3 regions of the Mycolicibacterium diernhoferi genome follow, and region 2 is predicted to be linked to each of the others. Evidence: predicted binding sites of a transcription regulator. Region 2 holds the regulator's gene; each other region holds the start of a gene.
The links. The regulator LexA, encoded in region 2, represses DNA repair genes until DNA is damaged. The targets are predictions, from matches to a motif close to CGAACANNTGTTCG.
Positions count from the first base shown of each region.

Region 1 (10,434 bases), 2.3 Mb from region 2:
TACGTGGGCGGGCAGGCGCCCACCCTGAGCCGGCTCGGCGGCAGCGACTGGACGAACACGAAAACCAAGGCGCGCAAGGCGGTTCGCGAGATCGCCGGTGAGCTGGTGTCGCTGTACGCCAAGCGTCAGGCCGCGCCCGGGCACGCGTTCGGTCCGGACACCCCGTGGCAGGCCGAGATGGAGGACGCCTTCGGCTTCACCGAGACCATGGACCAGATGACCGCGATCGCCGAGGTCAAGGCCGATATGGAGAAACCGGTCCCGATGGACCGGGTGATCTGCGGCGACGTCGGCTACGGCAAGACCGAGATCGCGGTCCGGGCGGCGTTCAAGGCGGTGCAGGACGGTAAGCAGGTGGCGGTGCTGGTGCCCACCACGCTGCTGGCCGACCAGCATCTGCAGACCTTCACCGCGCGCACCGCCGGCTTCCCGGTCACCGTGAAGGGTCTGTCCCGGTTCACCGATCCGGCCGATTCCAAGGCCACCCTGGAGGGCATGGCCGACGGCTCGGTGGACATCGTCATCGGCACCCACCGGCTGCTGCAGACCGCGGTGCGCTGGAAGGACCTCGGCCTGGTGATCGTCGACGAGGAGCAGCGTTTCGGCGTCGAGCACAAGGAACACATCAAGAGTCTGCGCACCCACGTCGACGTGCTGACCATGAGCGCCACGCCGATCCCGCGCACCCTGGAGATGAGCCTGGCCGGCATCCGGGAGATGTCGACCATCCTCACCCCGCCCGAGGAGCGCTTCCCGGTGCTCACCTACGTCGGCCCGCACGATGACAAGCAGGTCGCCGCGGCGCTGCGCCGTGAACTGTTGCGTGACGGGCAGGCGTTCTACATCCACAACCGGGTCAAGTCGATCGATCAGGCCGCCGCGCGGGTGCAGGCCATGGTGCCCGAGGCCCGGGTGGTGGTGGCGCACGGCCAGATGCCCGAAGAGGCGCTGGAGAAGACGGTCGAGGGCTTCTGGAACCGCGACTTCGACATCCTGGTGTGCACCACCATCGTCGAGACGGGCCTGGACATCTCCAATGCCAACACCCTGATCGTGGAGCGTGCCGACACGTTCGGTCTGTCCCAGCTGCACCAGTTGCGCGGCCGGGTCGGGCGTAGCCGCGAGCGCGGCTATGCCTACTTCCTGTATCCACCGGAGAACCCGCTCACCGAGACCGCGCACGACCGGCTGGCCACCATCGCGCAGAACAACGAGCTCGGCGCGGGTATGGCGGTGGCCATGAAGGACTTGGAGATTCGCGGCGCGGGCAACGTGCTGGGCGTCGAGCAGTCCGGGCATGTCGCCGGTGTCGGCTTCGATCTGTACGTGCGGCTGGTCGGCGAGGCCGTGGAGGCCTACCGCGCCGCCGTCGACGGCAAAACCGTTGCCGCCGTTGAGGAACCCAAGGATGTGCGGATCGACCTGCCGGTGGACGCGCACCTGCCGCCGGACTACATCGGCAGCGACCGGTTGCGGTTGGAGGCCTACCGGCGGCTGGCCGCCGCCTCCGACGGTGCCGGTGTGGACCGCGTCATCGAGGAACTGGTGGACCGGTACGGTCCGCTGCCCGAACCGGCGCAACGCCTGATCGCGGTGGCGCGCCTGCGGCTGCTGTGCCGTGAGTACGGGGTCACCGAGGTGTCCACGGTGTCGGATTCCACGCTGAAGGTCGCGCCGCTGACCCTGCTGGACTCCGGGCAGTTGCGGCTCAAGCGGGTGTACCCGGGAGCGAACTACCGTGCCACCACCTCGACGGTGCAGATCCCGATCCCGCGGGCCGGCACCGGGGTGGGCGCCCCGCGCATCCGTGATCTCGAACTGCTGCAAGCGGTTGCGGGGCTGTTGCTCGCATTGGACGGTCGCCCGGTCAACGAGGTTGATATAACCGACCTGGGAGTTGGAGGTGGCGCGCAATGACAGTCGTTCTCGTCGACCCGCGCCGGCCCTCGCTGGTTCCGGTGGAGGCGGTCGGTCTGCTCGCCGGTGACGTGCGGTACACCGAGGAGATGCCGATCAAGGTGCCGTGGTCGCTGCCGTCGGCTCGGCCGTATCTGCCCGGTGATGACGACGCGGCCGCCGTGCTGCTGTCCTCGGACCCGGAGCACCCCGCGGTGCGGGCCCGGCTGGGCGCCGGGGCGACGCTGATCGCCGCGCCCGGCCCGCAGCCCGGTGAACGACTCGTCGACGCGGTGGCGATCATGGACAAGCTGCGCACCGACGGCCCGTGGGAGAGCGAGCAGACCCACGATTCGCTGCGGCGGTATCTGCTGGAGGAGACCTACGAGCTGTTCGACGCGGTGCGCGGCGGTGACGCTGCGGAGCTGCGTGAGGAACTCGGAGATGTGTTGCTGCAGGTGCTGTTCCATGCCCGCATCGCCGAGGACGCGCCCGTGCACCCGTTCGATATCGACGATGTCGCCGACGCACTGGTGCGCAAACTGGGCAACCGGGCCGCCGGTGTGCTTGCCGGCCAGTCGATCTCGCTGGAAGAGCAGCTCGCCCAGTGGGAGGAGCGCAAATCGCTGGAGAAGGTGCGGGCCTCCTGTATGGACGATGTGGCCACCGGTCAGCCCGCGCTCGCGCTGACCCAGAAGGTGCTCGAGCGTGCCGCGGCCGCGGGGCTGCCCGACGACCTGGTGCCGGACAGCCTGCGCGAGGTGCGCATCACGGTGGACTCCGATATCGAGAATGTGCTGCGAACAGCGACATTGGAGTTCATGGACACGATCCGCGCGGCCGAGAAGGCGGTCGCGGCCGCCCGCGGCGGCGGCCCGATCGGGGATACGCCGCCGGAGGCCATCAGCGCCGACGAGTGGCGCGCGCACTGGCCAGGCTAGTCGGACGCAAGGCGTCGTGGCGGGTCCGGCTCGTTCGTGTGTGCCGGTTCCCGCCGCTGGTTCGGCGTTCTCTGTGTAGTTGTCAAGGTGCGCGGAGGGTTTGGTTACGCGGCGGTGGGTAGGTCGGTCATGGTGCGTCGTGCGTGGGAGCGCAGGTGCGCCGGTTCTGCTTCATTGGGTTTGTGGGGCGGGATGAACCAGGGGTGGCGGTCGGGGCCGAGGTAGACCTGCCAGCCGCCGTGGTGGATCGCGGTGTGGTGGCGTCGACACAGCAGCACACCGTTGTCCAGGCAGGTGGTGCCGCCGCTGCTCCATGGGGTGATGTGGTGGGCGTCGCACCAGGACACCGGTCGCCCGCAGCCCGGGTGTGCGCAACCACGGTCGCGTGCTGCCAACCCTTGACGAATTGTGGGTGGGAACAGTCGCTCGCTGCGCCCCACATTCAGTGGCGCTCCCGCGTCATCGACAGTCACTACCCCGACAGTGCTGTCGCAGGTGATCAGGTCGGCGGTGGTGGCGGTGATGGGGCCGGTGAATCCGAGGGTGTCGACGAACCCTGTTGGCTGGGGCCGGATAAGGGTGACGTGCGGGAGCACGCCCCCGGAGGTCGGGCGCCGCGAGTTCGACAGGTAGGTTCGCACGACTTGACCGAGGGCGTCCGCGCGACGCTGACCGACAGGGCGCGGGTCCGGTGAGCCGTCCGGCAGCGGGACGGGCCGGCACAGCGGGTCCAATGCGGTGAGCAGTTCTTCGCCGGTGAGTGCATCGAGGTCCAGGGTGGCTGCAACGCGTCCTTCGTCGTTGACGACGAGCGTCATCTCGTTGAGGTCGGCGTTTTCCGCGACCGGCACCGACTGATCGTCTTCGGGTTGTACCCCGGCTCTGTCGATGGCGATCTCGCGGGCCTTCTCGGCCACCTGCGCCGGGGTGGTCTGGATCATCAGTTTGGTGACGACCTTGGACCGGTCTTCTTCGGACAAGGGCACTCTGGCGTTGATGTGGGTGACGCCGCGTCCGACGGCGTCGGCGAATTCGATGCCGACCCCGCCGAGGCGCTGGGCCTGGGTCAGGGCCGGCAGGGTGTGCGCAGCCCGGCCGACCCGCGCCGCCCGGTGTGCCGCGCCTGGAGAGACGCCGCAACTGGTCAGCAGATCGGCTCCCGAGTGCAGGTGCTTGCGGGCCGGGATCCCGAGTCGCTCGGTGGCCGCGGTCGCCTGGGCGATCACATGATCAAGGAGATTGCGGGCGGTGACTGCGGCCACCAGCACCGCGAGCAGGGGCTGCTCATCGAAGACCCGGCGGGGACAGTCCAGCAGATGAAACAGTCTGCGTTCGCCGTCTTCATCCGGAGGTCCAACAGCAAGGTCGTCGATCAACGCACCGATGAACGTTTCGAGATGGGTGGCGTCCATGACGGATACCGACTTTCACAGAAGGTGCACAACGGCACGATCAGGCAAGGCGGTTCGACCAGTCCCGCGGGACAGAAGAACCTCTCGGCGACCGGAGTCGCGGTCTGAAGCTCACCGTGGAGCGATGGGAGCCACGTCGCATTCGAACGTGTGTTCGATACTACGCGGGTTCAAACCGCCGCGCAAGTGTCATCTCCCAGGACATCGGTGGCAGTTCGGGTGGCTAGATGCGGTATGCGTCAAGTCATTGGCCGCGTCCAGTGTGGCCCGGTGTCGACAGCATGCACGCGACTCGATGCCACCGAGTGCGTGCTCCGCCCCATGTCGCGACCTCCGAGACGATGTCCTGCAACGCTATTGATGATGGCCGGGACCGCCCGTCTAGCCGAACAGTCCCTGCCCCAGCCAGCCGCCCTCGGCGACGCCGGGCAGCATCGCGAACGTCGCCGACCCGACGGTGGTGATCCACGGGTTCATCGCATCGGCTCCGGCCAGCCGCTGCTGCACCGGGACGAACTGGCGGGCCGGGTCACGCTGGTAGCTCGCGAAGATCAACCCACTGTCGGTGGTCGCCCCGGCCGCCGGCGGATCGTCGTAGTTGTACGGCCGGCGCAGGAACCGCTCGCCCTCGTGCACCGGACGGGCCAGCGCGATATGCGAATTCGGCGGGATGACCGGTATCCCGTTGACCTGCGCCTGCAGATCCGGCGGGTCGGATTCACGGGTCCCGGTCAACGGCGCACCGGTGTCCAGGCGCCGGCCCATCGCGAATTCCTTGCTCGCCCGGTCGAGTTCGTCCCAGGTGTCCATCTCGGCGCGGATCCTGCGCACCACCAGGATGGTGCCGCCGGCGAACCACGGCTGCCCGGCCCCGTCATCCCAGACGAAGCGGTCGAACTCGGCCGCGGTGCGCAGATTCGAGGTGCCGTCCACCTGACCCATCAGGTTGCGCATCGTCGCCCCGGACCCGTCGGCTCCGTGCGCGGTGCGGAAACCGCTCTGCCGCCAGCGTTGTACGGTCATCGCCCGCACGTTCTTGAGCAACACCCGGGCGGTGTGCGCCACGACCATCGGGTCGTCGGCGCAGATCTGCAGCAGCACATCGCCCCCGCAGAAGCGCCGGTCCAGCCGGTCGGTGCGGAACGCGGGCATATCGATCGCCGTGGGCGGGCGCCGGTGCGCGAGCCCGATCCGCTCGAACAGCGCCGGCCCGAGCCCGACACTCACGGTCAGCCGGGCCGGACGGTGTGCCAGTTCGGGTTCGGTGTCGGCCAGTGCCGGGCGGCCCTGGGTGAGCCGGGCCGCATCGGCCGACCACAGCTTGAGCACCGCGGCGAGCGTCTCCCGGGCGCCGCGGCCGCCCTCCGGGACCAGGTCGAGTGCCACGAACAGGGCGTGGGCCTGTGCGGGTGTGGCGATCCCGCCCTGATGCTCCCCGTAATACGGTTCGACCGTGTGGCCGAAACCGGCCGGGGTCGCGGACTGGGCGGCACCACACTGGGTGACGGCCGCCCCGGCGGCCAGCGCGGCGGCGCCCCCGGTCAGGAGGCGCCGCCGGTTCACGTCAACCATGGGGCTGATAGTTCTCGCCGGCCCCGGCGAAGTCGCGCACCTGCACGGTGACCGGCAGCGTGGAGCCGTCCTCGAACTGGAGCGTCAACTCGATGTCGGCCCCCGCGGACAGCGGCGCCGTGAGATCCATCAGCATCAGATGGTCCCCGCCGGGCACCAGGTCGTGGCTGCCGCCGGCCGGCAGCACCAGCCCACCGGCCTTGGGGCGCATCGTCTTCGCGCCGGTCGCCCCGGCCACCTCGTGCACCTCGACCATGCCGGCCGCCGGGGAGCTGCCGGACACGATGCGGGCCTCGCGCGGGCCGTCGTTGACCAGCGTGCCGAACACCGCGGCCATCTGCCCGTCACCGGCCGAGGCCCACTGGTCGTGGATGGACACCGACTCGGCCATTTGCTGGTCGGCGGGGGAGCCGCACGCCGAAAGTACCAGCACGGCAAGGAGTATCAGCACTCTACGCATCGGTGCGCTCCTTGCGTCGCTTGGCCGCGGCGATCGCGAGGTCCAGGACCACGAAGGCGGCCAGCGAGATCCCCAGCAGCGGCAGGAACCAGCCCACCGCCACCGCGGCGAGCACCAGCGCACCGATCGCGGCCGGGGGCAACCGTCTCAACCCACCGCGTATGGGTGGGCGACCCACCGCCCACGCCGATCCGCGGGTGGGGCGGCGCTGCCACCACATCCGGTAGCCACCGATGATCACCCCGATCAGTGCGACGGCGACACCGAGCAGCAGCAGCTGGTTGAGCAGCCCGAACAGCAGGCCCATGTGCCCCCGGATGCCCCAGTCGGCGAGCTTGGCGACGCCCGAATAGTCACGCCAGTAGTCGATCTCACCGGTCACCGAGTTTGTGACCGGATCGACCGATGCGGCGTTGGTGGTCAGCCGGTAGGCCTTGTCGATCTCGGCCACCGTGACACCCTGGCCGGGCCCGGCGGGCAGCGTCACCTCCAGCGGCGCCTGCACCCCGGCCGTCGCCGCGGCCCGCAGCACGGCCTCGAAGTCGATGACCCCCGATGCGCCCGAAGCCGGTGGCGCAGCGTGACCGGTGTGACCGGAGTGCGGGTCGGTGTCGAGTTGGGGACGCTGCCACTGCATCGCCGCCCGCAGATCGCTGACGTGTGCCCCGGCGTAGGTCGACCAGGTGATGCCGGTGGCCGACAGGAACAGCAGGCCGGCCAGCAGCCAAACCCCGGTGGCGCCGTGCCGGTTCAAGGTGCGGGCCCGGCTGCCCGGGCGGCCGCGGCCACGCCGGGCGGCCGTCCTGCTCAGCCACAACGCCACGCCGCCGAGGGCCACCACCCACAGCCAGGATGCGGCGAGTTCGCTGTAGATCCGGCCCGGCTCGCCGAGGTTCAGGTGCCGGTGGAAACCGTCGAGCCAGGTGCTCACCGGCAGGTAACCCAGCCAGCTGGTCTCGTCACCCAGCACCCGGCCGGTGTACGGGTCGACGAACACCGCGCGTTGCAGCTCGTCGTCGAGCGCCGGGTCGGCGAAGTACACCCGGGTGGACTCGGTGGGTGCCGCCGGCGGTCGCAGCCCGGTCATGCTCAGCTGCGGGAACGCGTTCTGCGCGGCGGTGATCTGGTCGCCGAGGGACAGCGGCCGCTCGGCCGCCGGCACGGTCAGGATGTCGCCGTAGACGACGCGTTCGATGCTCGGCGCCAGCGCGTACAGGCCGCCGGTGACCGCGGCGATCAGGATGAACGGTGCGATCAGCACGCCGGCATAGAAGTGCAGGCGCATCACGAACGGACGCCAATTGCGCCGCGGGGGATGGGGATCGGTGGGTGGAGGTGCGATGGTGTCATCGGGAAGGGACATGGACAGCCTTCGGCTTGAGATGTGGCAGATGGACGCGACGCCGCAGGACGCGGACGTGCGGACGGCCGCGACCGGCGGGCCGCGGCATCGTGAGAGCAGACGACCGCTAAGCGGTCGCGCGCTCACCCATCGGCGGGGCGCGCATGCCCAGCCCGGTGTGCCACAGAAGTGACTGTGCGACAACGTTGTTGGTGTGCCGCCGGATCCGTTTGGGCGCCGGGCGGGGGGTGCGCGTGGCGAACAGTCGCAGCCAGCGCAGCACCGAGGAGCAGACCAGGTACAGGTGTTCGACGGCGCCGATGGCGACTCCGAGCACCACCGCCGCGGCGGCGTGCGCCGCGAGCATCGACGGGCTCATGTCCAGGCCCGGTGACCCGTGGTGGCCGCCGGTCATCGCCAGGGTCAGGTGCCCGAGCAGTTGGGCGGCGCCCAGGGCGGCGATGAGACCGAGTCGCTGGGCGTGCCGGTTGTGCAGCCGGATGCCGGCCGCCGCCGCACCGGCGGTGGCGCACACCAGGAGTGCGGCCATCAGGGCGGCGCCGTGCGGGAAGGAGCCCGAGGCCGCCGCGTGCGCGCCGGTGGTGCCCGCCGCCGCGCTGACGCCGACCAGCGCAGCGCGCAGGCCGCGCGCGCGTGTGGTCGGCGAGGTCACCAACCGGACTCTACCGGGTGTCTACTACCGGTCCTAGTAGACCGATCAGTCCACGAGCTCATCGCCGAGGAACCGGTCATGGCCCATCACCCCGGGCAGCACGAAGAAGAACCCGCCGCCGACCGGCATGATGTACTCCTCGAGCGGCTCACCCTTGAGCCGGGCCTGCACCGCCAGGAAGCCCTTCTGCAGACTGCGCTGGTAGGAGATGAAGGCCAGGCCCTGGTCCAGTCGTCCGGCGCCGTCGAACCCGCGGGAGTAGTTGAACCCGCGGCGCAGGATGCGGTTCTGTTCGGACTCCGGGGTGCGCGGGTTGGCCAGCCGGATGTGGGCGTTGAGTTTGATCCGCTGACCGTCGGGGTCGGCGGCGAAATCCGGTTCGTCGAACTCGCCGGCCATGCCGAGCGGGGCGCCGCTGACCTTCGCGCGGCCGATCAGTGCCTCCTGCTCGACGAGCTGGGTGCGGTCCCAGAACTCGACGAAGTTCCGGATGATGCGCACGGCCTGATACGTCCCGCCCACCGTCCAGTCCGGCTCGTCGTCATCGGGCCCCACCCAGACGTGCCGGTCGAGCAGGGCGTCGTCGGAGACGTCGAGGTTGGAGGTCCCGTCCTTGAACCCCAGCAGGTTTCGCGGGGTGGCCGCCTCCGACACGGCGCCCGCCCCGATGCCGCGGGCGTACCCGTCGATCATCCAGCGCAGCACCAGGTCGCTGCGGGTGCGCCGCATCAACTGGCGCAGCGCGAACTGCATGGTGTCGTTGTGGCCGGCCTCGAAGATGACCGAGATGTCTCCGTGCGACAGCTTGGGGTCGAGGCGGTCGTTGGCCAGGAACGGCATGGTGATCAGTTCGCGCGGCTTACGGTCGGCCAGCCCGAACCGGTCGTCGAACAGGGAGGCGCCGACGCCGACCACGATGGACAGGTTGTCCGCAGGTGGCTTCTCGCCGAGGATCCCGGAGTCCACCGGCGGGTAGGCCGGGTCGCGGGTCTCCGGCGGTTTGCCGGCCATCAGCCCGCGGATCTCGTCGGTGAGTTCGCGCAGCGTCGAGGCGAGTTCGGCGCGGTTCCTGGCGTGCACGTTGAACGACGCGACCAGGCCCTGTTCGGGGATCGGCAGCGCGGTGATCCCGGGCTGGTGCGCACCCTCGAAGTCGATGAATCGTTCGGTCGGCTGTGGAACCTGCGGCTCGGGGCTGCAGCCCGCCACCGCTCCCGCTCCGACTGCTGCCCCGGCGCTCAACGCCCCGGCGACGAATCCGCGCCGGGAAATGCCACGGCTCATTGCGGCTGGCTCACTGCAGCTTCAGTACTCCCGAGACCTGCGACAGGTTCTCCGACAGCCCCGCCAGCTGGGCCTTGAGGGTGTCGATCACCTGGGGTGTGACGGTCACCTGCGGGCAGCGCGCGGACGGGTACGGGTCGTTCTCGGTGCAGAACAGCACCCAGCCGTCGCCGCGGCGCAGCGGGCCCAGGGTCTCGAACACCGAGTTGATGCCGGCCTCGATCTTGCCCAGGAGCGCCGGATCGGCCTCCACCAACGCGGGGCTCAGCTTGTTGACCGCATCACGGGCACCCTGCAGGTTCGCGTCGAAGTCCCACAGGTCGGTCTTGGCGTAGCGGTCCTCTTCACCGGTGATCTTGCCCTCGGAGACCTCTTCGATCAGTTCGGCCGCACCGGTCGACACGTCGACCGGCTTCACCTCGACCGCGGGGAACTGTTCCTTGAGCGCGGCGACGTCGGCGTCGAGCTGATCGGCGAACTGCGCGCCGCCCTCGGTGGTGTTCTTCTCGAACAGCAGGTACTCCAGGCGGTGCCAGCCGGTGAATGCCGGGTCGTCGACGCCGGCGAAATCGTCGACGCGGGCGTCGATCTTGCCGTCGATCTCCTCGACCAGCCCGGCGAGCGGTTCGATGCGTTCCCACGGCGCGCGTGACGGTGCGTAGGCGTCCTGGGCGGCCTGCAGATCGCCGGCCCGGACGGCGTCGGTGAACACCTTGACGTCGGCGACGAGGCGGTCGATCTGGGCGGTGGCGTAGGCCTTGTATTCGACGGCCGCCTTCTCGGTCAGCGGGTTGGCCGCCGCGGCCGCCGAGGTGGTGGCCGACGCGCCCGAGGTCGTCGTGGCGGTTGCGGTG
Region 1 covers NZ_CP080332.1:4,922,366-4,932,799, reverse strand. Annotated here, with positions in the region: gene mfd (transcription-repair coupling factor) at 1-1,917, shown strand, start outside; gene K0O62_RS23250 (nucleoside triphosphate pyrophosphohydrolase) at 1,914-2,837, shown strand; gene K0O62_RS23245 (HNH endonuclease signature motif containing protein) at 2,942-4,249, opposite strand; gene K0O62_RS23240 (Dyp-type peroxidase) at 4,631-5,821, opposite strand; gene K0O62_RS23235 (copper chaperone PCu(A)C) at 5,814-6,281, opposite strand; gene K0O62_RS23230 (PepSY-associated TM helix domain-containing protein) at 6,274-7,644, opposite strand; gene K0O62_RS23225 (hypothetical protein) at 7,751-8,296, opposite strand; gene K0O62_RS23220 (Dyp-type peroxidase) at 8,342-9,580, opposite strand; gene K0O62_RS23215 (EfeM/EfeO family lipoprotein) at 9,591-10,434, opposite strand, start outside.
Region 1: K0O62_RS23245 (HNH endonuclease signature motif containing protein) is a predicted target of LexA. The motif match lies at 4,393-4,406, and genes of this name have one in related genera.

Region 2 (10,434 bases):
TATCTGGCGGTCTCGGTGATGCGCAAACACCGCCTCGCGGAACGACTGCTGGTCGACGTGATCGGCCTGCCCTGGGAGGAAGTCCACGCCGAGGCCTGCCGCTGGGAGCACGTCATGAGCGAGGACGTCGAGCGCCGCCTGGTGCAGGTGCTGGACAACCCGACCACCTCCCCGTTCGGCAACCCGATCCCGGGGCTGTCCGAACTCGGCTTCGGCGGCACCGGCCACGGTGAGGACGCCAACCTGGTGCGGCTCACCGAACTGCCCGCCGGCTCCCCGGTCGCGGTGGTGGTGCGCCAGCTCACCGAGCACGTACAGGGCGACGTCGAGCTGATCGGCCGGCTCAAGGAAGCCGGCGTGGTGCCCAACGCGCGCGTCACCGTGCAGGTCAGCGATGACCACGGCGACCAGGGCGGCGTGCTGATCCTGATGCCGGGCCACCAGGACGTCGAACTGCCGCATCACATGGCACACGCGGTCAAGGTCGAGAAGGTCTAGACCCTCAACCGGCACGCTGGCCGAACGCGAGCCGCGGCGGTAACCGGACCCCGAGCCTTTCCGCGGTCCGGTAGCCCGACAGCGCCATCCCACGGATCTGTTCCGGACGCATCCCCGACTGCAGGGCGCTGTCCAGCATCGCGGCCATCCGATGTCGCGGATCGAGCTGCAGCGCCGCCTCCAGCGCGATACCCGCGAGCGGACCGTCGCCGCGGGCATAGGCCGAAAACGCCAGCAACACCAGCACATCCGGGCGCGCCGGTTCCGGCAGCACCCGGGCCATCATCGCCCACAGCGCCTCGGCATCGGCGGCCGCGGCGCCGACCGCCAGGGCGTAGAGGATATCGCGGACCCGCGGGTCGCTCAGACCGCGTGCCAGCCTCACCAGTTCGGCGTCGGCCGGCTCGGTGCCGTCAGCCAGTCGGGCGGCGACCACCATCGCCAGGTGGGCCGTCTCGCGCACCTGCGCGGCGGTCGGCTCGAACCGGGCGTGTCCGGCGATGGTCTGCGCGAGCCGCTCGCTGCGGTCGGAGTCGGTGACCGCGATGATCTCCTGCAGATCGGCCCGCCGCCGATAGAGCCGACGGCCGTCGAGCACCGCGGCCGCAGCCAATGGGGAGGCCTCCGGATCGTCGACCACGCCGTTGGCCCCGCAGCCGTCCGCGCAGAACCAGCGCCCGCCCGCAGCGACCCGGTCCACCACCAGCACCGCGAACAGATCCACCCCTTCCTCGGCCAGCGATCGGGCCAGCGCATCGGCCAACTCGAGATGGTCGGTACCGCAGGCCTCGCACTCGGAGCCGAACTCGTCGATGATCACCGCGATCGCGCCCTCGGGCCCGCCGGCCCCGACCACCTCGGCCAGGTGATCGGTGTTCTCGGCCAGGCCCGCGGACAGGTCGACGCGCATCACGGCACCCAACTCGGCCCCGGGTCCGGCGTTGTCGACGGTCACCACCGCCAGCGAATGCTCCGGGACGAAGCCGAGCACGGCGGGCAACGCGGCGATCAGGGAGGCGGGTCGACCGATGTCGAGGCCGCGAGGTTGTGTTGTCATGCGTCCGACGGTGACAGTCGGCACCGTCACCGCTGCCCCGTCGGCGCCGCTGGTCCGCCGCGGTGTGGATGGATCGGCGACTGTGGATACTCAGCCGGCCGGCCGGCCGCCGGTGGCGCCGGCTACCGGGGGTGCGGGATTGCCGGTCACCTCGCCGGTGTTGCACGAATGTCGGGGGCAGGCAACGCGCGTCCGCCGAAGTGCGAGACACTAGTGAACAGGAGGTGAATTACATGGCCGATCACCAGGAGCAGCATTACCAGCCCGAGCAGAACGGCATGTACGAGCTGGAGTTCCCCGCACCGCAGCTGTCCGCGACGGATGGGCGTGGACCAGTCCTGATCCATGCGCTGGAGGGATTCTCGGACGCCGGTCACGCGATCCGGCTGGCCGTCCAGCACCTGAAGGACACCCTCGACACCGAGTTGGTGGCGTCCTTCGCCGTCGACGAACTGCTCGACTACCGGTCCCGCCGTCCGATGATGACGTTCAAGACCGACCACTTCAGCAGCTATGACCAGCCCGAGCTGAATCTGTACGCGCTGCACGACAGTGTCGGCACCCCGTTCCTGCTGTTGGCCGGATTGGAGCCCGATCTGCGCTGGGAGCGTTTCGTGACCGCGGTGCGGCTGCTGGCCGAACGGCTCGGGGTGCGCCAGGTGATCGGCCTGGGCACCATCCCGATGGCGGTGCCGCACACCCGGCCGGTCACCTTGACCGCACACTCGGCCAACTCGGAGCTGATCGCCGAGTACACCCCCTGGGTCGGCGAGATCCAGGTGCCGGCCAGTGTGTCGAGCCTGCTGGAGTTCCGGATGAGCCAGCACGGCCACGACGCCATCGGGTTCACCGTGCACGTACCGCACTATCTGGCCCAGACCGCCTATCCGCACGCCGCGGAGACGCTGCTGGCGGAGGCGGCCCGGGCCGGTGCCCTGCAGATCCCGCTGACCGCGCTGGGTGAGGCGGCCGCCGAGGTGCAGACCAAGATCAACGAGCAGGTCGAGGCCAGCGCCGAGGTCGCTCAGGTGGTGACCGCGCTGGAGCGTCAGTACGATGCGTTCGTCGCCGCTCAGGAGAATCGCTCGTTGCTCGCCCGGGACGAGGAGTTGCCCAGCGGCGATGAACTGGGCGCGGAGTTCGAGCGTTTCCTCGCCCAGCAGGCGGACGGCAAGTTCGGCGAGGGCTTCAGCGAGGGTTTCTCCGACGGCGAAGAAACCACCTGATCTACGGTGATGTCCGCCGACTGATTGCGAGGATGGGCGGACATGACCGAGCGCAAGGCCAATCTGCGCAGCGTGCCGGAGGTATCTCCCACGCTGCAGTTCCGCACCATCCACGGGTACCGGCGCGCCTACCGCATCGCGGGTTCGGGTCCGGCGATCCTGTTGATCCACGGAATCGGCGACAACTCGACGACCTGGCACACGGTGCAGACCATGCTGGCTCGGCGGTTCACCGTGATCGCGCCGGACCTGTTGGGGCACGGCCAGTCCGACAAGCCGCGCGCGGACTACTCGGTGGCCGCCTATGCCAACGGCATGCGGGATCTGCTCAGCGTGCTGGATGTCGACCGGGTCACCGTCGTCGGGCATTCCCTGGGCGGCGGGGTGGCGATGCAGTTCGCCTACCAGTTCCCACAACTGGTCGACCGGCTGGTCCTGGTCGGCGCCGGCGGTGTCACCAAAGACGTCAACGTGGCGCTGCGGATCGCCGCGCTGCCGATGGCCACCGAGGCGCTCGCACTGCTGCGGCTACCGCTGGTGCTGCCCGCGCTGCAGGCCGTCGGCCGCATCGGCGGGGCGGTGTTCGGGTCGACCGGCCTGGGCCGCGACCTGCCCGACGTGCTGCGCGTGCTCTCCGATCTCCCCGAACCCACCGCGTCCTCGGCGTTCGCCCGGACGTTACGCGCGGTGGTGGACTGGCGTGGGCAGGTGGTCACCATGCTGGACCGATGTTATTTGACCGAATCCGTTCCCGTTCAGTTGGTCTGGGGCACCCACGACTCGGTGATCCCGGTCAGCCACGCCTGGCTCGCGCATTCCGCCATGCCGGGCTCGGAGCTCGAAATCTTCGAAGGTTCCGGGCATTTCCCGTTCCATGACGATCCCGATCGGTTCGTCGCGGTGGTGCAGCACTTCATCGACACCACGATCCCGGCCGAGTACGACCACGAACTGCTGCGCGGCCTGCTGCGCACCGGCATCACCGAACAGGCCATCACCGGCTCGCTGAACGCCCGGGTCGCCGTGCTCGACGCGATGGAAGCCGACGAACGCAGCGCCACCTGAGGCACCGCGGACCTACCATCGAGGTATGGCCGTCGATGTGACCGTTCTGCGGGTGTTCGCCGATGCTCACGGGGAGTTCGGCAATCCACTCGGCGTGATCGACGCCGCGACCGTCGAGCCATCCGACCGGCAGCGCATCGCCGCCGAATTGGGTTACAGCGAAACCGTATTCGTCGATCTCCCGGAGCCGGGTGCGGCGAGTGCACATGTCCGCATCTTCACCCCGGTCACCGAGATTGCGTTCGCCGGGCACCCGACGGTCGGCACCGCGTGGTGGCTCAAGCAGCGCGGCACGCCGGTGCGGACACTGCAGGTCCCGGCCGGACTGGTGCAGGTGAGCTACCTGTCCGAGGCCGAGGGTGAGTTGACCGCGATCAGCGCGCGTTCGGACTGGGCCCCGGAACTGGTCATCCACGACCTCAAGTCGCCCGACGAGGTGCTCGCCGCGGATCCGGCCGAGTACGCCGACGACGCCGAGCACTACCTGTGGGCCTGGATCGACCGTGACCGCGGGGCGTTGCGTTCGCGGACGTTCGCACCGCAGTTCGGGATCATCGAGGACGAGGCCACCGGCTCGGCGGCGGTGCGGATGACCGACCATCTGAGCCGCGACCTACACATCACGCAGGGCAAGGGATCCGAGATCCGCACCTGGTGGGATCCGACGGGGTGGGTGAAGGTCGGGGGCCGCGTCGTCGAGAACGCCGGCGTCCGGCTCGGCTAGCCCGACGATGACACGCGGTGGGCGCGCAGCGCCTCGATCTCGCGCTCGAAATCGTCGGCCGAGGTGAAGGACCGATACACCGAGGCGAACCTCAGGTACGCGACCTCGTCGAGGTCGCGCAGTGGGCCGAGAATCGCCAGACCCACTTCATTGCTGGGGATCTCCGGAGATCCGGCGGCGCGCACCGTGTCCTCGACCTGCTGGGCAAGGAGGTTCAGTGCATCGTCATCGACCTGGCGGCCCTGGCATGCGCGCCGCACACCCCGGATGACTTTCTCTCTGCTGAACGGTTCGGTGACACCGCTGCGCTTGACGACCGCGAGTACCGCGGTTTCCACGGTGGTGAACCTACGCCCGCATTCGGGGCAAGATCGGCGACGTCGGATGGCCTGACCTTCGTCGGCCTCACGGGAATCGACGACACGCGAGTCGGGATGGCGGCAGAACGGACAGTGCATCACCGCTCCTTTGCCCCACCGCTGGTCTACCAACTCGATTGTCATCGAGCCTACCTGGGCGATCACCCGATGGGGGCAATGAGGGTCTGGCCGGCCTGCACGGTGCTGGTTTCGAGCTTGTTGAGTTCACGGATACGTTCCACCACCGAGCCCGCCGGCACATCGGGCGCCACCCGCGCCGCGATGTGCTGCAGCGTCTCACCGGCTTCCACGTACACCACGGACAACCGGGTGGGCATCTGCACCGGCTCCTCGGTGGGTCCGCCGAGTTGGGCGACCAGCCCCAGCCACAGGGTGAACCCGCCGGCCAGCAGGGCCAACAGCACGGTGGCGACCGGCGTGATGGGCCGACGACGGTGCGAGGCACGGGACATCAGCACCCCGGTGTTGCGGTAACCCAGCGGCGCCCCTCCCGGGCGGCGGGACTGCACGCGCCGGCGGCGCACCACCACGTCGCGTGGCAGCGGCCACACCTCGGGCGCCATCGCCGTCTGCCGGGGACGCGCGTCGAACTGCGGGGCACTGGTACGAGCTTCGAGAATGGTCATCGGACTGCTGCCTCTCGGTAGGGGTCTCGCCTGGCGGCTTTCGCTTCTGTGTTCGAATGCTAGTCGATCATGTGTTCGATGAATAGAACACGTGATCGAACTGTTGCCAAACGATAAACCGGACCACCGACAAGTAGCCCGCGCGCCGAATCAGCCGGTGCGCCCCGCCAGCAGCCCACTGGAGGCGAACTTCAGCCCGCTGCGCAGTTCTTCGAGGCTGATCGGGTCGTCACTCTCGACGTAACGCAGGGTCGTGGCGACGGCCATGTTGAAGAACAGCCAGGCCAGGGCGCGCGGACTGAGCTCATTGCGGTACTGGTCGCGGTAGTGACCCATGTGCAGGGTCGTCATCGCCAGCAGGGTCGCACTCAGCCCGGAGACGATGTCGAAGGCACGGACGCGCTCGGGCCGCTGAGCCAGATAGCGGATCAGGGTCCGATTGGCGAGCGTGAACTCGATGAGGATGTCGATGGAGGCCTGCATGGCCTCTTCCGGCTCGTGCATGGTCACCGACCGCAGCATGTCCTCGATCGCCGGCGCCTGGTCGGCCGCCAGCCGCTCGATGGCCGCATCGATGATCTCCTCCTTGTTCGAGAAGTACTGGTAAATCGAGCCCTTGCTGACACCGGCCTTCTCGGCGATCGCGTTCGTGGTCAGCCGGTCCGGTTCGGTGGTGCGCAACAGGTCCGCTGCCGTGGTCACGATTTTTGCGACCATATATCTAGAGCGTTCTTGTTTCGGCACTTTTCTACGTCCTGAACTGCGGTTTTCTGCAACCATGCTGTTCCCTTACACGACTTGTTTGCGACCTCTGGGTCATATTAGCGTCGGGGTCCTCAGCACGAGGAGGTGCGAGCAGCCATGACTGCCACAACGGATCTGCCGGCCCAGAACGCCGAACACACCGGAGCTCCCGAGCTCGTCCCATTGGATTCACTGACCGCCGAGCACACCGGCCGGTGGACATTTCTCATCGTCGAGGGCGCGGCCTTCATGATGCAGGCCATGCACCCGGTGATCGCCGAGGTGACCGGCCGCTATTCCGCGGGGTTCCGCGGTGATGCCGGCGGTCGTGCGATCCGCTCGGTCGACTCGGTGCTGCGCTGGACCTACGGCGGCACCGCGGCCCTCGCGGAGGGCGATCGGGTCCGCGCACTGCACAAGCCGCTCACCATGACGAGCGAACTGACCGGGAAGCGGATCAGCGCACTGAACACCGAGGCCTACCAGTGGGTGATCGCCACCGGCTACCTCGTCAACGCCCAAGGCGGCGGGCGCTTGCTGATCGGGCGGGATTTCACCGATTCGGAGAAAACCGAGCTCCTGCGCGACAACCGTCGACTGGCCGAGCTGCTGCACGTGCCGATGCGCGGTTACCCGCAGACGCTCGCGGAGATGACCGAGTACTACGAGAACATGATCGACACCCTGCAGGGCACCCCGCAGGCGCTGCAGCTGATCGCGGACTTGAAGGCCGGCAAGCTGGAGCTCTCGACGTCGATGCCCAAGGCGCTCGAACCACTGCTCCGGACGGCCTTGCGGCCGGCGCTCCGGCTCAACTACCTGTCCATCGTCGGCCTGCTCGATCCCCGGCTGCGCGCCAAGCTCGGGGTGAGCTGGAGCCGGCAGGAGCAGATCCAACTGCAGGTCATCTACGCCGCGATCCGGGCGGCGTACCGGGTGCTGCCGGACCGACTCACCTACTTCCCGCTGGCCTATCACGCGCGTAAGCACCATGAGTGCCTGAAGAAGATGGAAGAACGCCAAAAGAAGTCGTTCGCGTACAACCTGCCCGACACGCCTCGAACACATGTTTGATTATGTCTTCGCCTGCGACTACATTCGGCCATATGAGCGAGAGCACCGAACACCCTGAGGCACGCTCCAGTCTGACCGAGCGTCAGCGCACCATCCTGGAGGTCATCCGCGCCTCCGTGACCGAACGCGGCTACCCGCCGAGCATCCGGGAGATCGGCGACGCCGTCGGTCTCACCTCGACCTCGTCGGTGGCCCACCAGCTGCGCACCCTGGAACGCAAGGGCTATCTGCGCAGGGACCCGAACCGTCCGCGTGCCGTGGACGTCCGCGGCGCGGACGACAACGTGACGCCGAAGAACGTGACCCCGATCGTGGCAACCGAGGTCGCGGGTTCCGACGCGCTGCCGGAGCCGACGTTCGTCCCGGTCCTGGGCCGGATCGCCGCCGGTGGGCCGATCCTGGCCGAACAGGCCGTCGAAGAGGTCTTCCCGCTCCCCCGAGAACTGGTCGGCGAGGGCTCGCTGTTCCTGCTGAAGGTGGTCGGCGAATCGATGATCGACGCGGCGATCTGCGACGGCGACTGGGTGGTCATCCGGCAGCAGAACGTCGCCGAGAATGGCGACATCGTGGCGGCCATGATCGACGGCGAAGCCACCGTGAAGACCTTCAAGCGCACCAAGGGGCAGGTGTGGCTGATGCCGCACAACCCGGCGTTCGAGCCGATCGACGGTAACGACGCCCAGGTGCTCGGCAAGGTCGTCACCGTCATCCGCAAGGTCTGACGGGTTCGCCCGGGGAGGCTCAGTCGGCCCGGACGAACCCGTTCGTCCGGGCGAACTCCTCACTGGCGAACCAGATCTCGGCCTCGGTGTCCCGATAGCCCGGGCTGCCGGGAGCCCAGTACAGGCCCGACTTGGTGTCCGCCTTGATCGGATAGCCCTCGGGCGCCCGGTACCGGTCGCCGTCGGCCAGCCGCATCGAGGTCCAACCCGGATCCTCCGGCTCGTCGTCCTGGATCGCGGCGTGCCGGCCACTGGGGAAATCGGGCTCGTACCCGGACCAGACCGCGGTGGTGGGCGGGTCGAAAGCCGGCGCCTCGGACAGTGATTCGATCCGGGTGGGCGCGGTGTCCACCGCGTCCGGGTCGGAATCGAAACTCAGATCCTCGGCCGGCGCGTGCAGTTCCTCGAGCTCGTCGCCCTCATCGGAGTCGTAGTCGCCGGTGTCCTCATCGGTGTCGTAATCGCCGGACTCGTCGCGATGCTCGGGATCCGGGCCCGCCGAGATGGTGCCGAACGCGGGCACCTCGCTGACCGCCGGTGCCGAGGCCCACAGGCTCTGGGGGGCGTCCGGCTCGCGATCGCCGTACTCGGGCTGCTTGTACTCGGGCTCGTCATACCCCCGGTCGTAGCGGTCGTCGGCATAGTCATCCCCGAAACCGTCGTCCTCGTGGGACCGCCGGTTTCGCAGCACCGCGACGGCGATCAGGGCGATCACACCGATCAGCGGGATCAAGCCGAGCAACCACCACCAGCGCCACGAGTACCACTTGTCGCCGCTGTCGGCGTCCGCGGTGGCCGCCGAGCCCGGCGCCGGAGCGGCCGGGGAGTCGGCACCGGGCACCTGCAGCCCGACGAGCTGCGACTGCAGGCCGGCCGGCTCGGTGCTGAACTTGCCGCTGGTCCTGTCCCACGAGATCGATCCGCCGTTGAACTGCTGAGTGACGACGTTGCCGTGGTCGGTCTGGTCGCCCTTGGGGGCGCCCAGCTCACCGGTCGCACCGCCGAGTTTCTGCCACGCGGCGTTCATCGCGCCGCGCACGATCACCGCGCCGAAGTCCGGCGTCCAGAAGATGACCGGATCATCCTCCGCGGCGAACGGAACCACCCGGCTCTGCGGTGCCAGACCGCCGTCGGCCTCACTGGCGGTCGGGAACCCGAGATCCCCGGTGGGTCCGCCCACGCTCTCGTACTTGGCCAGCACCTGTCCGGTGACCACATTCGCGCCGGTTTCGGGGCTGTAGAAGATCTTGCCGCCCGCGTAGTTCTGGCCGACGCCGTCGGCGCCGATCGCGTACTGGGCCCCCTCTTCGGCGCCCAGGGGTCCGAGCGCGCCGCCGGCGGCCCGGCGGGCGGCGTTGATCGCCGAGGTGGCGTCGGAGGGAACGTCGATGGCGCCGAGCTGATCGGCGAGCTCCGGCGGCACGGTGGTGAAGGCCCGGGTCTTGCGGTTCCAGGAGATCTCACCCCCGGTGAACTTCTGGGTGAGGACGTCACCGTTGGTCATCTCGTCCTCGCTGGGCACTCCGAGCACGCCGGCCGAGCCGCCGAGCGCGTCCCACGCCGAGTTGATCGCCCCGCGCACCACCCGGGCGCCGGTGTCCGGCGTCCAGAAGATCACCGGGTTGTCCGGGGCGCTGAACGTGGAGTTGCGGCTGTTGGCCGCGCGGCCGGGTCCCTCGTCGATGGTCGGGAAGCCCAGGTCGCTGTCGGCGGGGCCGCCGAGCGCCTCGTACTTCTCCAGGATGGCACCGGTGACGATGTGTGCCCCGGTCTCCGGGGTGAAGAAGATCTGGCCACCCGCGAACTTCTGGCCGAAGCCCTCACCGGCGGGATAGACGCCACCGTCGCGCGGCCCCAGGGGCCCGCCTTCGCCGCCACCGGTCTCCCACGCCGCCGTGATCGCGGCGTCGGCGTCGGCTTCCGGAGTCGCCGCAGCGGATGGTGCGAGCAGCACCATAGCCGCGATGAGCCCAGCGCTCACCAGCCCTGTTGCTGCCCGCCCGGCGATCCTGCTCAGCCGGGTTCGCTGCCTGGTCATTCGGTCCCTCCCGAAGTCGGACAAAACCACACGAAAGTAGCGTGTTCGTCAACTCTGCTTCAGTTGACCTCGAACTCGTGGGATATCCGCCACCTGCGGTTAAGCGTGTCGGACGAAATTCCCGCGGGTAACCGTAGCCGCCGGGCCGTCGTGGGAGCACCCTAGGATTCGGTGGGTGTCCCGCCGCAGCCTCGCCCATTGGGGTGCCTTCAGCGCCGAGGTGCGCGACGGCGAGATCGCCTCGGTGACCCCGGCCGCCGGCGACGCCGACCCCTCTCCG
Region 2 covers NZ_CP080332.1:2,599,153-2,609,586, reverse strand. Annotated here, with positions in the region: gene K0O62_RS12345 (iron-dependent transcriptional repressor DtxR) at 1-498, shown strand, start outside; gene K0O62_RS12340 (DUF4192 domain-containing protein) at 503-1,555, opposite strand; gene K0O62_RS12335 (proteasome assembly chaperone family protein) at 1,789-2,781, shown strand; gene K0O62_RS12330 (alpha/beta fold hydrolase) at 2,824-3,846, shown strand; gene K0O62_RS12325 (PhzF family protein) at 3,872-4,570, shown strand; gene nrdR (transcriptional regulator NrdR) at 4,567-5,028, opposite strand; gene K0O62_RS12315 (LysM peptidoglycan-binding domain-containing protein) at 5,091-5,576, opposite strand; gene K0O62_RS12310 (TetR/AcrR family transcriptional regulator) at 5,727-6,293, opposite strand; gene K0O62_RS12305 (oxygenase MpaB family protein) at 6,438-7,394, shown strand; gene lexA (transcriptional repressor LexA) at 7,427-8,116, shown strand; gene K0O62_RS12295 (sunset domain-containing protein) at 8,136-10,154, opposite strand; gene K0O62_RS12290 (molybdopterin guanine dinucleotide-containing S/N-oxide reductase) at 10,330-10,434, shown strand, end outside.

Region 3 (10,434 bases), 1.1 Mb from region 2:
TCGGCTTTCGCCATCCGGGTGGCGCGCATCACCCGCTCGTAGTCGGTGGGCATGATCTTGGTGAACTGTGCACTGCGCCGCGGCCAGTCGGCCAGCAGCGAGCTCGCCACGGTGCTGCCGGTGACCTGCGCGTGCCGCGCCACCACATCGTGCAGCCAGCTGAGGTCCTCGGCCTCCAGCCGTTGCAGCTCCACCATCTCGGTGTTCACCTGCGCCGGATCCAGTCCGAGCACGAAGGCGATACCGCCGGACATCCCGGCCGCCATATTGCGTCCGGTGCCACCGAGTACGACCACCCGGCCGCCGGTCATGTACTCGCAGGCGTGATCGCCGACACCCTCGACGACGGCCAGCGCGCCGGAGTTCCGGGCGCAGAAGCGTTCTCCGACCCGGCCGCGCAGGAAGACCTCCCCGGCGGTGGCGCCGAAGAGCAGGGTGTTGCCGGCGATGACGTTGTCCTCGGGCAGGAACAACACGTCGTCGGGCGGGCGCACGATCACCCGTCCACCCGAAAGGCCCTTGCCGACATAGTCGTTGGCATCGCCGACCAGGTCCAGGGTGACACCGCGGGGCAGGAAGGCGCCGAGCGACTGCCCGGCCGATCCGGTCAGCGTGACGTGGATCGTGTCATCCGGCAGCCCGGCGGACCCGTAGCGGCGGGTGACCTCCGAGCCCAGCAGCGTGCCCACCGTGCGGTTGACGTTGCGCACCGGCAGCTCGAGGCGCACCGGGTGGGCGTCCTCGAGTGCACCCTCGGCCAGCGCCACCAGGGTCTGGTCCAGCGCCTCGGCCAGCCCGTGGTCCTGATCGCGCACCCGGCGACGCTGGGCCGGCTCGGCGCCGTGCTCGTCGGTGGGCACCGCGAAGATGGGACTGAGATCGAGGCCCTGACTCTTCCAGTGCGCGACGCCGACCGCGGTGTCCAGCAGCTCGGCGTGCCCGATCGCCTCGTCGAGGCTGCGGAAACCCAACTCCGCGAGCATCTTGCGGATGTCCTCGGCGATGAACTGGAAGAAGTTCTGCACGAACTCCGGCTTGCCGTTGAAGCGTGCCCGCAGTTCGGGGTTCTGGGTGGCCACCCCGACCGGGCAGGTGTCCAGGTGACACACCCGCATCATGATGCAGCCCGCGACCACCAGCGGTGCGGTCGCGAAACCGTACTCCTCGGCCCCGAGCAGCGCGGCCACCATGACATCGCGCGCGGTGCGCAGACCGCCGTCGCACTGCACGGTGATCCGATCCCGGAGTCCGTTGAGGACCAGGGTCTGCTGGGTGTCGGCCAGGCCGATCTCCCACGGCGCCCCGGCGTGTTTGAGGCTGGTCAGCGGCGCCGCGCCGGTGCCGCCGTCCGACCCGGAGATCAGCACGACGTCGGCGTGCGCCTTGGAGACGCCGGCCGCGACCGTGCCGACCCCCACCGAGCTCACCAGCTTGACGTGGATGCGGGCCTTGTCGTTGGCGTTCTTCAGATCGTGGATCAGCTGGGCCAGATCCTCGATCGAGTAGATGTCGTGGTGCGGCGGGGGCGAGACCAGACCGACGCCGGGCGTGGAGTGCCGCGCCTTGGCGATGTTCGGGTACACCTTGTACCCCGGAAGCTGGCCTCCTTCACCGGGTTTGGCGCCCTGTGCCATCTTGATCTGGATGTCGGTGGCGTTCACCAGATAGTCGCTGGTGACGCCGAACCGCCCGGAGGCGACCTGCTTGACCGCGCTGCGCCGCTTCGGGTCGTACAACCGGTCGGTCTCCTCGCCGCCCTCACCGGAGTTGGACCGGGCACCGAGGCGGTTCATCGCGATGGCCATGGTCTCGTGCGCTTCGGCCGAGATGGAGCCGTAGCTCATCGCGCCGGTGTTGAACCGGGTGACGATGGCGTCCGCCGACTCCACCTCCTCCAGCGGCACCGGGGGGCGCACCCCGTTCTTGAACTCGAACAGGCCACGCAGGGCTCCGCCCTCCCTGGACAGCCGGTTCACCTCCTCGGAGTACTGCGCGAACACCTCGCTGCGCCCGGTCCGCGTCGCATGCTGCAGAAGGAACACGACTTCCGGTGTGAACAGGTGCAATTCGCCGTCGCGGCGGAACTGGTACTCGCCGCCGACCGACAGCCGCCGGTGCGCTCGCTCGGTGGGGTTCTCCGGGTAGGCGCGGCGGTGCCGGAACCTGACCTCTTCGGCCAGCACGTCGAGCCCCACCCCACCGAGCTGCATGGGGGTGCCGGTGAAGTACTGGTCGATCACGCTGCGGTCCAGCCCGATCGCCTCGAAGGCCTGCGCGCCCGTGTAGGAGGACACCGTCGAGATGCCCATCTTGCTCATCACCTTCATCACGCCCTTGCCGAGCGCCTTGAGGTAGTTACGCACAGCGGTGGACGGTTCGATGCCGGTGAGTTCGCCCTCACGGATCAGGTCCTCGATCGATTCGAAGGCCAGGTACGGATTGACCGCGGCCGCACCGAAACCGATCAGCATCGCGATGTGGTGCACCTCGCGGGCGTCGCCGGATTCCACCACCAGTCCGACACTGGTGCGTTGTTTGGTGTCGACCAGATGGTGGTGCACCGCCGAGACGGCCAGCAGCGACGGGATCGGGGCGCGGGTGTGGTCCGAATCCCGGTCCGAAAGAACCAGCGTGCGAGCGCCCTTCGCGATGGCGTCGCCGGCCCGGATACACAGTTCCTCCAGTGCCTCGGCCAGGCCGTCGCCACCGCGCTCGACGTCGTAGAGCGCGCGCAGCACCGCGGTGCGCAGTCCGGGCTGTTCACCGTCGTCGTTGATGTGCACGAGCTTGTTGAGATCATCGTTGTCGAGCACCGGCCAGCCGAGCCGGATCTGGCGACACGAGGCAGCCGTCGGTTCCAACAGGTTCTCCTCCGGCCCCATCACCCGGGCCATCGAAGTGACCACGGCTTCCCGGATGGCATCCAGTGGCGGATTGGTGACCTGGGCGAACAGCTCGACGAAGTAGTCGTAGAGCAGCCGGGATCGCTTGGACAGCACCGCGATCGGGGTGTCGGTGCCCATCGAGCCCAGCGGTTCTGCCCCCGAGGCCGCCATCGGGGTCAACAGGACCCGCAGCTCCTCCTCGGTGTACCCGAACGCCACCTGCCTGCGCACCACGGACTCGTGATTGGGTTGCACGCGACCGCGATCCGGCATCGTCTTGAGGTCGAGCAGGCCGGAATGCAGCCATTCGCCGTAGGCGTGCGCACCGGCGAGTTGGTCCTTGATCTCATCGTCCGGGATGACGCGGTGCGCAGCCGTATCGACGAGGAACATCTTGCCGGGCTCCAGGCGTCCCTTGGCCACCACCTCGGCGCTGGGCACGTCCAGCACGCCGCTCTCACTGGCCAGGATGATGCGGTTGTCGATGGTTCGCCACCAGCGACCGGGGCGTAATCCGTTGCGGTCCAGGACCGCACCCACCACGGTGCCATCGGTGAACGTGACGCACGCCGGGCCGTCCCACGGCTCCATCAGCGAGGCGTGATACTGCCAGAACGCCCGGCGGGCGGGACCCATCGTGGTGTTGTTCTCCCAGGCCTCCGGGATCATCATCAGCACCGCGTGGGGCAGGCTGCGCCCACCCAGGTGCAACAGCTCGAGCACCTGGTCGAAGGACGCCGAGTCCGAACCGTCGCGCGGGCAGATCGGCGAAAGCCGGCTCAGGTCACCGGGAATGAGTTCGCTGGAAAGTTTGGCCTCCCGCGCGTGCATCCGGTTGCGGTTGCCGCGCACGGTGTTGATCTCACCGTTGTGCGCGACGAAACGGAACGGGTGGGCCAGCGGCCAGGACGGGAAGGTATTCGTGGAGAACCGGCTGTGCACGATCGCGATGGCGCTCAGGCAGCGGTCATCACGCAGATCCGGAAAGAACTGCGGCAGCTGCATCGTGGTGAGCATGCCCTTGTAGGCGATGGTCCGGCTGGACAGCGTCGGGAAGTAGACGCCGAGGGCCTCGTCTTCGGAGTCGTCGGTCGCCTCGGCCCGTTTACGCAGCGGGTAGACCCGCCGGTCGAGGTCGATACCGCCACAGCGTTCGGGTGCAGCGACGAACAGCTGGGCGAAGTACGGCATGCAGCTCAGGGCCGTGGCGCCCACGCCGGCACCGTCCGGGTCGATCGGAAGGGCGCGCCAGCCAAGGATTTCCAGGTTCTCCTCGGCGGCGATGCTCTCGATGCGCGCGCGGGCGTCGGCCCGGCTGTCCTCGTCCTGCGGCAGGAAGCAGATCCCGGCCGCGTAGGTGTTCATCCCGTCGGCGGTGGGCGCGGGCAGGTCGAAGTCGACGACACCGGCGAACAGCTCGACCGGCAGCTGCAAGAGGATCCCGGCACCGTCACCGCTGTTGGGCTCGGCACCGGCCGCGCCGCGGTGTTCCAGGTGTTCCAGCGCGGTGAGACCGTCCACCACGATGCTGTGGGACCGGCGGCCCAGGATATCGGTGATCATGGCGACACCGCATGAATCCGACTCGTTGTCCGGGTCGTAGAGTCCTTGGGCTTTGGGAAGGGCCGAGAACAGCAAGCGAATCTACCTCCGCAGTCTCCGTACTGATGTGTGGAGGGACTGCACCGGCCCGAAAACCCAGTATATCAGCGCGTCCGCGCGGGTATACAGCAGCGCGATCGTGCCACTATCCAGGCAGGAGGGTGGGCACCAGCGGGAAACCCGGCCAGTTGCGCACCACCGTCCAGGCCACCGCAGCGGTGACCACGGTGACCGTCGCAGCCACCGGCATCAGCGGACGTCCACGCCGCCACCGCACCAGCAGCCACACCGCGAGCAGCGGGAGACCGACCACCAGGAACAGATTGTCCACCGCGGCGGCCGCCAGATCGCCGTGCAGCAGATCATGGGTCATCCGCAGGCCACCGCACGCCGGGCAGTCCAGCCCGGTCAGTGCCTTGAACGGGCAGGCCGGGAAGAGGAAGCCGGGCTTGTGCGGGTCGGCCAGTCCGATGTAGGCCACCGCACCCGCCAGGGCCACTCCGCCGCCGATCAGCGCGGCGCGGCCCTTGACGACCTCAGGTGCCATCGCGCAGCGGACGGCCGTGCGGGTCGCGCACCCGGTCGGTGAGGATGAGAACGGCGTCCACGATGCCCCAGATGATCGCGCCGATACCGCAGGTGAGCAGCCCGACCAGCAGCTGGGCGATGCCCAGGCCGGTATAGCCGAGGTAGATCCGGCCCACGCCGACCAGTCCGAACAGTCCTAGCAGCTGGAGCAGGCCCGCGATCACCTTGGACTTGTCCGAGAACGGTTCGCCGGTGACCGGGTGCCGCCCGTACGGGGCTGCGGGGTCGTAGAGCGGCCCCGGATACGGCGGCGGTGGCGGTGGGTAACCGGGATCGGTCATGAATTCAGGATGCCAGAAGGTCGGTGGGCACGCGCTGACTCCAGGCCGACTCCCATTGCTGCGGAAAACAGCGCTGCAGCAGGTCGACCATGATCGGCACCGCCGTCGACGCGCCCGGGGAGGCGCCCAGCAGGCCGGCGATGCTGCGGTCTGCCGAGACGACGAGCTCGGTCCCCGACCGCAGCACCCCGCGGTGGTCGGCATCGGGGGTGACCAGCTGGGCGCGCTGACCCCCGCTGATCAGTTCCCACTGGGCCGGGTCGGCGTTCGGGTAGTACCGGGCCAGCGCCGCGTGCTTACGCGTGCGGGTGGCCAGCAGCTGGCCGATCAGATAGCGCACCAGGGCGAGATTCCTCCATGCCGCGGTCGCCAGCACCGCGACGTTGTGCCAGCGCACGGTGGCGAAGAAGTCGGTGAGCCGGCCGTGTTTGAGCAGTTTGGTACTGAAGGTGGCGTACGGGCCGAACATCAGGTGGCCGGTGCCGTCGACGATGCGTTTGTCCAAGTGCGGCACCGACATCGGAGGCGCTCCGATCGGCGCCTGGCCGTAGACCTTGGTGTCGTGCCGTGCCACCACCTGCGGGTCCGAGCACCGCAGGAACGCCGCACCCACCGGCAGCACGCCGTAGCCGCGGACCTCGGGGATCTTGGCGCGCTGCAGCAGTCGCAGTGCGTTTCCGCCTGCCCCGACGAACACCATGCGGGCGTGCAGTTCGAAATGTCCCGCCCGGTTCCGGCCGGAGATCTGCCAGTTCCCATCGGCGTCCCGAACCAGGCCACGCACCTCGTGGCCGAGCAGCAATCCGCCGCCGCTGTCGGTGAGAATGCGCACCAGCGCGCTCGTCAGGGCACCGAAGTCGACGTCGGTGCCGGCCGGGTGCCGGGTGGCGGCGACCCGCTCACCCGGATCGCGGCCCTCCATCACCAGCGGCGCCCACCGCGCGATGGTGGCCGGGTCCTCGGAGTACTGCAGACCATCGAATCGCGGGTCTGTCCGTAGGGTCTGGAAACGCTCACGCAGATAGGCGATATCGCGCTCGCCGAAGACGACGTCCATGTGCGGGGCGGCGTGCAGGAAGGTGTCGGGATCTAGCTGGCCCCGCGCCGCCAGGTGCTCCCACCAACGCCGCGACACCTGGAACTGTTCGGCGATGCCGGCCGCGGCGGACCCGTCGGCCGGGTCGGGCATGTAGTTGAGCTCGCAGTACCCGGAATGCCCGGTGCCGGCGTTGTTCCAGGCCTGACTACTCTCGGTGGCCACCTCGTCGGCGCGTTCCACCATGACGATCCGCCATCCCGGTTCCAGCGCCGTCAACATGGCGCCCAGCGTTGCCGACATGATGCCCCCGCCGATCAGTACGACGTCGGCTGTCGATTGCTCATTCATGACTCCACGATGACCTCCCACAATCGATGCGTCCAATGAATCTTCGGGGCAATATCATCCATATATGGATCAATGGTTGAGCCTGCTGGCGCCCCAGTTGCGCGCCCTCGACGAGCTGGCCGCGCAGGACGGGCACATGACCCGCGCCGCCGAGCGCCTCGGCATCCCGCAATCGTCGATGAGCAGGCGCATCCACGCGCTGGAGAAGACGCTCGGAATCGGTCTGCTGATCCAGGACGGCCGCACCGTGCGACTGACACCCGCCGCGGTCCGGCTCGCCGAACGGGCCCGCGATCCGCTGCACGCACTGGAAGCCACCATCGAGTCGATCGCCGGAGAGGCGGATGCCGAGCACGGCACCGTCCGCCTCGGATTCCCCCTGACCATGGGCTCGGGCCGGCTGCCGACGCTCGTCGCGGAGTTCCATCGCCGGGCGCCGGGCGTCCGGTTACAGATCACGCAGGCACACGGATCCCAGCTGGCGGCCGACCTGAAGGCCGGTGAGCTCGATGTCGCGGTGATGATCCCGGCGTCGGATCAGGTGCGACACAGCGTCATCGGGACGCAGACGATCCATGCGGTACTGCCCGCATCTCACCGATTGGCCACCCGCAGACGGCTGCGACTGTCCGAGCTGCGCGATGAGCCGTTCATCGCCAACCCGGTGACCTACAACCTGCGCCAGCTCACCGAAACATGGTGCGAACAAGCGGGTTTCACCCCGCGCATAGCTGTCGAGATCACCGAGTTCGCCACCATGCACGAACTGATCGGCCGGGGCCTCGGCATCGCGCTGCTCCCCCACGACGAACGCGGCGCACCGGATACCGTCGAGGTCGCGTTGACCCCGTCCGGTTATGAACGTCAGATCGCGCTGGCCTGGGGCCCGACCGCGGTGACCCCGGCCGCGCGGCGGTTGACCAGCTTCCTGCGGGAGCGTTACTGATCAGCTGGGAACGTTGGCCTTCACCGTTTCCAGTGCCGCGGCGGTCAGCCGGGCCAGCTCCTGCGCTTCGGCGGCATCGAGCGCCTCGTCGACGAGTTCGGCCATCCGGCGGTTGGTGGCCCGCTCGGCGTCCTCGTAGCGGTCCTTCTTGTCCGCGCCGTCGGCGTATGGTTCGGGCCAGCCGAACATCGCCGCGTACTTGGGGCCCTTGTTGAGCATGTGCGCTTCGATCGGGCTGACACCGGCCAGACTGAGCGCATTGAAGTGCAGTCCGGCGCGCAGCTCGCGGAGCACGAACATCACCTGCAGGGCCCGCGCCGGCGCATCCTCGGCCAGTGGCATCGCGCGCCAGCCGGCGAACAACGGCGACGCAGCGATGGGTGCCACCGCGATGAGCTTCTCGCCGAGCGCGGCGATGCGGTCCACGCCCTGTGCGTCGGCCAGATACTTGCGGCCGAATTCTGCTGCCTGGTTCCAGTACACCTCAGCCGCACCGGCAGCACCGCGCACCGCGATGCCCTCCTCCCACATGGCCGACAGGCCGGCGGGTTCGAACACCGCGAAAGCCGCACTGACGGTGGCACCGGTTGCGTCACCGAGGACTCCACCGCGGCCCGCCACGTAGCCGGCCAGCGGGTTCTCATAGCCGGCGGCGACACTCTCCCCGTAGGTCTGCGGGTGCAGCATGAACACGGCCACGGCCTGCTCGATGGCAGCTCCCGCGGTCGCAGTGGTTTCAATGAGATCGGCGGCGCTCAATCGAATCATCTCCTGAGTAATTCAGCGGTGTCAGAGACGAACATTAGCCCGCCGGCCGGGCCTCAGAAATTTCTTTGGCCTCTTTCGTCCCTGCTGTCACATCCTGTCAGGGTTTGTCGGTGGTCGCACGTATGTTCGAACTATGAGCAGGGATGTGGTGCAGGGTCGGGAGGCGGTGCAGCATGCACTCTCCGATCACGCCGCGTCCACCAAAGCCTTGCTGGATGCCGACTTCACCGTGTTCGACACCGCGGAGTTGTTGGCCATCCAATCCGAACGCGAACTGCGGGCGCGCGCGGACGAGATGATCGGGCACCGGATCCAGGCCGCGCTGATGGACCGGGCCACCGCGCATGAGATCGGCGGGAAGTCCTGGGTCGATGTGCTGGCCACCCGGATGCGGATCAGCCGTGCCGAGGCCGCCCGCCGGGTGTCGGGCGCCGAAGTGCTTGGCCCGCGCCACGCCATCGGCGGGGAGGTATTGGAGCCGGTGCTGGCGGCCTGTGCCGCCGCGTTGGCCGACGGAGCGATCTGTGCGGGGCACATCAAGGTGGTCCGGGCGATAATGAAGACCGCGTGCGGCCGGATGACTGGTACCGAGTTGGCGGACCTGGAGGTGTCGCTGGTCGCCGCGGCCAAGACCACGACCCCGGAAACCCTGGAAAAGGCCGCCGAACGGGTGCTCTACAAACTCAACCAGGACGGCCATGGCCCCGATGTCGCGCGGCATAAGCGGGGCATCACCCTGGGCCCGCAGGATGCCGACGGGCTGGTGCGCATCACCGGCTGGGTCGATGCGGAGTTGGCGGCGTATCTGGGCACCGCGCAAGAGGTGTGGGGCCGGCCCGGGGTCAACAACCCCGATGACGCTGAGCCCCAGCTCAATCCGGACCCGAACCCGCTCGAAGACGAACCCGGGCCGGCGTGCGATCCGGAGGGCGAAGAAGAACCCGCGGGCGCCGACAGTGAAGACGACGCGGCCGATGAGGGACTCGCGGATCCGGCCGGTGAAGAGCCCTTCGCCGACGCTGACACAGCAGAAGATCCCGATCCCAACCACCCCGCCGACTTCGGTGCCCTGGCCGACCTGGCCGCCGGTGATACCCGCACCCGGGCCCAACGTTTGCACGATGCCGTCAAGGCGATCCTGCGTGATGCCCTGATGGCCAAGAGCCTCGGCCAACACAACGGCATCCCGGTCACCATCGTGGTCTCCACGACGTTGGCGGAATTGGAGGCAGGCGCCGGGATCGCGGTCACCGGGACCGGCACCCTGATGCCCATGCCGGATCTGATCCGCCTCGCCGAACAGGCGTACCACTACCTGGTGGTGTACCGAAAACACACCGCCGAACCGCTCTACCTCGGGCGCACCAAACGCCTGGCCAGCAAGGCCCAACGCCTACTGCTCTACAACCGCGACCGCGGCTGCACCCGGCCCGGCTGCACCAAAGCCGCGTGTCAGTGCCAGGCCCATCACGCCGAACCCAGCTGGAACAACGGCGGACTCACCGACGCCCCCACCCTGGCCCTGGGCTGCGGCCCCGACAACCGGCTCGCCGAAATGGGCTGGACCACCAGCATCGACCACGACACCGGGCGCACCCACTGGCACCCACCCCCACTGATGGACACCGGCGGTGACACCCTCAACCACCACTTCCACCCCGAAGAACTCCTCCCACCGGAGGAGCAGGACGACGGTGACCGATGACGGTCAGTCGTCGGAAGGCTTCACCGCCAGAACGGGTTTCGGGCATTCCAGGATCAGCTTCTGCGCGACGCTACCGAGCAACAGCTTGCCCACCGGGCTACGGTGCCGGATGCCGATGACCAGTAACTGCGCGGCCGGGCGGTCCATCGCCGCCAGTAGTTCCGCGGCCGCGTCCACACCGACCGGCTGCGCCAGCTCGAACGACACACCGCACTCCTCCAGGAGGGCCTCCAGGTCGTGGACCTCGCCGGCACCGGCAAAGCGCGAGTCCA
Region 3 covers NZ_CP080332.1:3,688,868-3,699,301, forward strand. Annotated here, with positions in the region: gene gltB (glutamate synthase large subunit) at 1-4,523, opposite strand, end outside; gene K0O62_RS17540 (DUF2752 domain-containing protein) at 4,633-5,034, opposite strand; gene K0O62_RS17545 (NINE protein) at 5,024-5,356, opposite strand; gene mqo (malate dehydrogenase (quinone)) at 5,361-6,743, opposite strand; gene K0O62_RS17555 (LysR family transcriptional regulator) at 6,808-7,689, shown strand; gene K0O62_RS17560 (SCO6745 family protein) at 7,690-8,448, opposite strand; gene K0O62_RS17565 (HNH endonuclease signature motif containing protein) at 8,591-10,162, shown strand; gene K0O62_RS17570 (universal stress protein) at 10,166-10,434, opposite strand, start outside.
Region 3: K0O62_RS17565 (HNH endonuclease signature motif containing protein) is a predicted target of LexA. The motif match lies at 8,573-8,586, and genes of this name have one in related genera.